2 regions of the Paenibacillus sp. FSL R7-0340 genome follow, and region 2 is predicted to be linked to the other one. Evidence: predicted binding sites of a transcription regulator. Region 2 holds the regulator's gene; the other holds the start of a gene.
The links. Region 2 encodes LexA, which represses DNA repair genes until DNA is damaged. Its sites were predicted from a motif close to CGAACATATGTTCG; they were not measured.

Region 1 (3,391 bases), 770 kb from region 2:
AGCCCCCTTTTCTAGGTAAAAATACTTATGTAACAGCCTATGATCTGTCGGGGACAGCCATGACAAGCATGGCTGAGCTCTTTTTTACGGAACGATATTAAGGACTTTGAGTAATCCAAGAATGGGAGTGAAGGATTTTGCCTTCAGTAATATTAGAACGCAGCCGTAAAAAAAGGCTGGAGCACGCACACCCTTGGGTGTTTAAAAACGAAATAGCCAAGATCGAAGGGGACCCAGAGGCAGGCGATTTGGTCAGTATCGTTAACCATCAGGGGCGTTATTTGGCGACAGGTTACTATAATCCAGCTTCACAAATTACAGTGCGTGTGATGTCCTACGAGCCGCTGGAAGCAATGGATCAAAACTTTTTTGCCCAACGCTTTCGCAAATGTCTGGAGCACCGCGAACGTTTTGTGACCGGGGGAAACGCTTATCGGTTGGTGTACGGCGAGGCTGATTTTTTGCCTGGACTGATTGTAGATCGATTTGGTGATGTGTTAGTCGTGCAGTTGTTAACGCTTGGCATGGATCGGCGCAGGGAAGAAATCAGGGATGCGCTCGTTGAAGTAGTGGGTCCTGTTGGTATATATGAGCGAAGTGATGTATCCATCCGTGAGCTGGAAGGATTGGAACAAACGAAGGGTCCTTTGTACGGTGATTGCCCGCGTCATGTGGTAGTGACGGAAAATGGCCTGCAAATCAAGGTTGATATCGTAGAGGGCCAGAAGACGGGTTATTTCTTTGACCAGCGTGAAAATCGTGCGGCCATAGCACCGTTGATGACAGGTTGGGGAGCACGTAGTGGAATTACGCTACAAGAAGTAGCTGCAGACTCAGGGGATGCGGGCACAACGGTCATGAAGCCAGTGAATAAAAGTGGTAAGGTTGTTGAATTCCCATTCTGGGATGGCGCAACCGTATTGGAATGTTTTTCGCACACGGGAAGCTTTACGCTCAATGCATGTAAACATGGTGCTAAAAAAGTAACTTGTCTTGATATTTCAGAGCATGCGATTGAAAGTGCGCGGGATAATGTCAAGCTGAACGGTTTTGAGGAACGCGTTGAGTTTGTCGTCGACGATGCTTTTCAATATTTGCGCAATCAAGTGAAAGGTGTAGAGGAACGCAATGCACGAGCCGGGGGCAAAGGAGATACATCCAAGCCGCTGACAGCAGGTGGCGGACGCACCTTTGACGTGGTCATTCTTGATCCGCCAGCCTTTGCCAAAACGAAGAACGCTGTCAAAGGAGCTACACGTGGATATAAAGATATCAACCTGCACGGGATGAAGCTGGTTAATGAGGGCGGCTATCTGGTGACTGCGAGCTGCTCGTTCCATATGCGGCCAGAGTTGTTTTTAGATACCATTAAGGAAGCGGCGGCAGATGCCGGCAAAATCCTTCGTCTGGTAGACTGGAGAGCGGCTGGTAAAGACCATCCTCAAATTTTGGGTGTGGAGGAAGGCCATTACTTGAAATTCGCCATCTTTGAGGTGCGCAGCCGGACACAGCTGTAGGTTTCATACAAGGTCAAAGTCAATCGCCTTTTTGGTGATTAAATAGGTAAAATAGACTCGTTTAGGTATAAATCAGTCCTGTAGAGAAGGCATGCACCAAGCCAATCTGCGGGACTGATTTGTTTTTTTAGAGGGAGGAAGAATTGCTACAACATGGCAAACGTACGTTCTTTTCTCCCTTGCCTGATATGCTATACTGTTTAATAGAATGTTGTTCGTTGGAAAGGAGGCCGCATCATGTCGGTTCGCTTGTTGATTGGCCGCTCTGGGAGTGGTAAAAGTACGTTAATCCGCAATGAAATGACGTCTATGTTACGCGAGGAGCCGCTAGGTAAGCCTATGCTGTTACTTGTACCGGAGCAATCGTCATTTGCTTCTGAGCATGCGTTACTTACAGAATCCGGAAACGGTATTCAGGGGTCGGTGCGCGCCCAAGTGATGGGATTTCATCGTCTTGCCTATTTAGTTATGCAGGAAACCGGGGGTTCAGCACTGGTGCCTGTAACGGAAGAAGGCAAGAAGATGCTTTTATATAAAATTATTCGTCGTCGCAAGGATGAACTGAGTTTGTTTAAGGATTCGGGAGACCAGCTCGGCTTTGTGGATCGGTTGAATACATTGTTTACGGAGCTAAAGCAGTATGGAAATGATACTCGGTCTGTACCGGAGCAACTGGAGCGAATGAACGCTGCTGGAGAGTCAACTCCGATTTTGCGCGGCAAGCTCAAAGATATCAGTCTAATCTATGAGGATTTTGAACGAGAGCTGACGCTTAAATATATTGACGGTGAAGATACGCTGCGCATGCTGGCAGAACAGATTGCTGAGTCTTCCCTTGTGCGTGGGGCAGATATTTGGATGGATGGCTACCGCAGGTTTACACCACATGAATACAAGGTGGTGGAGCAGCTTATGCTGCACGCTTCTTCGTTGACGGTGGCGCTGACTTGCAACCGCAGCTACGAGAGCGGACAGCTTCCGCATGAGCTGGATTTGTTTCATCCCTCAGCGGCTACGTATGTAAAGCTCAAAGGAATGGCAGACGAGCTGATGATAGAGACGCAGACACAATTACTGCGCCCTGATCCGCTGCCGAGATTTAAGGAGCGTCCGGCGTTGGCGTATTTGGAGGCTAACTTTGAACATCGTACAGGGTTACGGAATCAGGAACAATGGATGCGGCTGCAGCAGCTACGAGAGCAGTGGACAGAAGAACAGCCGGAAGGCATAAAACTGTACACTGCGGCTAATCGCCGTGCAGAGCTGGAAGGGGCTGTACGCGAAATGCGTCGTCTGGCCCGAGATGAGGGCGCTCGTTATCGGGAGATGGCCCTGTTTGTACGTCATATTGAAGATTATGAGCCATGGGTGGAACCGATATTCAAACAATATGAGGTTCCAGTATTTCTGGATCAGCGGAGAAGTGTTTTGCATCATCCCTTAGTGGAATTGATTCGGGCTTCGCTGGATATCGTGCAGCGTCGTTGGCGATATGAGGATGTATTCCGTGCGGTCAAAACAGACCTTCTCCTGCCGCTGGATGGTCGGGTAAGTCGTGAGGAGATGGACCGTTTGGAAAACTATGTACTAGCCTGCGGAATACAAGGCAGCCGTTGGACAGACGGTCGCCCGTGGCAGGCTGTGCCCAGCTTGTCACTGGAGCTGGAGGAGCAGGAACGGAGCCGTCAACGGGATGAAACGTTGGATTTGATGGAACTGTGCCGGGATGTGATCGTGACGCCTTTACGTGCGTTTGAGAAACGTGTCGGCAAGGCACGAACTGCACTTGAGAAGTGTGAAGCGGTATATCTGTTACTGGAGGATGCAGAAATCGGCCACAAGCTGGACGCCTTCATTCATCAGGCAGAGGAAGC
Region 2 (3,391 bases):
TCTCAATTCCTTCCCAGATATATTACATTAAAACAATTGCCTCAAAGCTGATCTATATAGATACCATAAAAGGTACCTAAAACAAAAGGCAAATTGCAGGCTTGGGCACTTTAACAACATTAATGCTTCAGCCCGTCATTTCCTTTCGATGTATCATCGTCCACAAATTCAATCGTCTCAAGCTGCTGCCGAAAATTACGGCGAATGTTACCTAAATAAATTTCCCGAAGATTGGCGCGCTCTGTGGCTTCCTCTTCCGTCAAACCCTCGGATTTTGCTTTGCGCGCTAATTCATTAATGCGCTGTACCAAGCTGTCTATATCCAAATTGTGTCCCCTCCATAAAAGCAAAGATATAATACACTTTGACATGTAGAAAAGAGCTTGTCAAGGCTCCCGTATTACGCTCCCTGACAAGCTCTAATAGTCTATAGATCAGAAGTTAGGAAGCTTGAGTACCTGACCTGCCTGCACTCCCCGATCCTCCAAACCGTTAATCCGCACAATTCCTTCTATATATACCCGTGTATCCATTCGTTCCGGTTTATGATTTGCGGCAATCTCCCACAACGTATCCCCAGGTTGTACGGTCAGTTTAGTCACTTCTTCCTTGGAAGCTGAAGGTGCCGCGAAAACTGTAAGTACACCTGCCCCTGCAATCCAAGCAACAATCACTATAATAAGAAGCTTAAGTAAAAGAGTATTGGTAATAATCTGCATAAAACGTGCCCTACCCTCTTTTCGAGTCTCCTGTAAATTTTCTAAATTCATCGGAAAAATACTTTGATAAGTGCTATATTTCATCATTGGCTGTGTCCTCCAAACGTTTGTTCTTATGTTTTCACAATATAACACGAACATTTGTTTTGTTCAATAGAAAAGAGAACAAAAGTTCGTAATTATTTTTAGGGATTATTTAGAACTTATGTTTGTACGAACGGAGGTTCTATGCTATAATTTTCCCAAACGTTACTAAATGGGGTTGATACGGTATGTCTAAGATTTCGAGCCGCCAGCAGGCCATTCTTGAATTTATCCGCAATGAAGTGCGTCTAAAGGGATACCCCCCTTCTGTACGCGAAATAGGCGAGGCTGTCGGATTAGCCTCCAGTTCTACGGTTCATGGTCATTTGGATCGTTTAGAGAAAAAAGGACTCATTCGCCGCGATCCTACAAAACCACGGGCTATTGAGTTACTCGGTCAAGACGAATCGGATAACAGCAACTTGATTAATTACTCCATTAGTCGTGTCCCCGTCGTCGGCAAAGTAACTGCTGGCCTTCCTATTACGGCGACAGAAAATATTGAAGATTACTTTCCTCTTCCCCAACACTTTGTTGGTGAGGATAAAATATTCATGTTATCTGTTGTAGGCGAAAGCATGATTGAAGCTGGTATTGCTAACGGAGACTATGTAATCGTACGTCAGCAGCAGACCGCTGATAATGGTGATATTGTTGTAGCTATGACAGATGAAGACGAAGCTACAGTTAAAACCTTCTACAAAGAAAAGGATCATATCCGGCTTCAACCTGAAAATCCAGCCTTTGAACCGCTTCGCCTGACACACGTCAGCATTTTGGGCAAGGTTGTAGGACTCTTCCGGGACTTCCACTGATTTCTCGTTCTTTCTTCCCCGTTATTCTATCCACTAATATAAAACCGGCTGCCTAGGGCAAGCCGGTTTTGTATTGCTATTATGTTTATTATGTATCTCACAACTTTTTTTTCATTTCAGCAACCTATCCCTATTTTTTCTACTAAAAATCAGCCTCCTCATCTCAAATAATTCCCCACTGACCTTGAGCAGCTATACTGTCATGGGCAAAACTAATAGATCTTTCTTTGTTTTAGATAAATATGGTATATTAATTACTTATAGCTCTGTAGGAGGAATTAAATGAAAAAAATTATAATTTCAGCGTTTGTTGTGATATTTATCGCCATAAGCTGTGTAGTTCCAACAATGGATCATTTGTATGCAAAAGAGAACTCCCACATAACAACTTACGACCGTATTAAGTATATACAAATACTTATCCATTTCAGGTATTTAGAAAAGCAACTCGAAGCTGTAATTTTCGAAAGAAATAATTATCCAGAAGACAGCCAAGAATATAAACAGCTCTCTGAACAACTGAATCATATTCTTGCTCAAGAGGCGTACTACGAGAAAAAACTTAACACTCTTAATAGTAAATAATTTTCATACTAACTGCCTATTATCTTTATCTACACTATTAGACTCATGCCGACCTGCCTATAACATTCTCCTGCAACGTAAAGTTGAAAAGGCGAAGACAGGTTCGCATGAGTTTTTTTATTATCCATTAGGAATATAGGTACTAGCTTCTTTTTGCTTTTAATAGATTTATGCTGATACATTACTATCACAATTGACATATGTATATAGCAGAACTAAGCAAAGGAGATATGCAGATGATCAGAAATAGAGTTAAAACGTATAAGCATCGCATCGGGAAAAACAGATATCTGGTCGTTAAAGTCTTTCAAGCCGCAGCTGCTAAAACAGGAAGCGGAAATGCACTAGCAACCAATGCCTTGAATATCAAAATTTCCAAGCGTAAGCATAAACGCCACTAAGATTTAACCGTACCTTCATTTCTTGAAGGGAGGTGATATTATGAGCAGAAGACATTGCAAACGTGATTTAAGAAGAAGAAGATTAAACATCCGTTCCACTCAAAGAGCCATTGCGCGTGCAAGAGGTAACGCACTGGCTGTTAATCTGTTTAGCGTAAATGATAGACAACGCAGACGTTAATAATCGTTTTCAAGCAAAAGCGGGAAGGATTCTTCCTGCTTTTTTTGTGTTAAACGATACACCCAACTCCTAAATTCCATAGAACTGCTAAATTCAGTTGCCTTCCTTTTAAATACCATACATATTCAACTATGCTTCCACTGGTTAAAACAGAAGCGAAATGGTACCCAGTCAAAAGCAGCAGCATTCTTGACTCAAATACTTTGTGTACAACTGACCACACCTATAGCCCTCAAACTTGCTTCAGCTTTTTTCACTTAAGTATTCCGGCTGTATATCCGTCCATGGTTTGTACGTTGCTGCATTGTTTGCTCAATTTTTTATTTTAAAACTTTATAAGGCCCCACTTGCCCACCACCGTATTCCACAAACTCCATCATATCCTACTCAACGGCTGGACTACAGATGCTCTTATCTGACTTAATGCAGCTGAAAACAATTCGATATTGGATCAACACTTCATATGTATGATTCATGTTGATCAACTCGACAATTCATTCTGGATAAGCGCTAAAAATCCTTCTCTAAATAATCATACCCTTACATGATTATTTAGAAAGCTAATATCCGACACATAAAGATAAAATACAACAAACAAAGACAAGA

Region 1: the regulator LexA is predicted to act here: its motif matches at 1,675-1,688, upstream of addB (helicase-exonuclease AddAB subunit AddB).

What each region holds. Positions count from the first base shown of each region.
Region 1 is NZ_JBBOBY010000001.1:2,141,506-2,144,896, forward strand. Features, by position in the region: gene MKX59_RS09540 (class I SAM-dependent rRNA methyltransferase) at 138-1,517, shown strand; gene addB (helicase-exonuclease AddAB subunit AddB) at 1,755-3,391, shown strand, end outside.
Region 2 is NZ_JBBOBY010000001.1:2,907,297-2,910,687, reverse strand. Features, by position in the region: gene MKX59_RS13155 (DUF896 domain-containing protein) at 120-326, opposite strand; gene MKX59_RS13150 (LysM peptidoglycan-binding domain-containing protein) at 435-803, opposite strand; gene lexA (transcriptional repressor LexA) at 992-1,618, shown strand; gene MKX59_RS13140 (hypothetical protein) at 1,901-2,203, shown strand; gene MKX59_RS13135 (hypothetical protein) at 2,440-2,604, shown strand; gene MKX59_RS13130 (hypothetical protein) at 2,645-2,785, shown strand.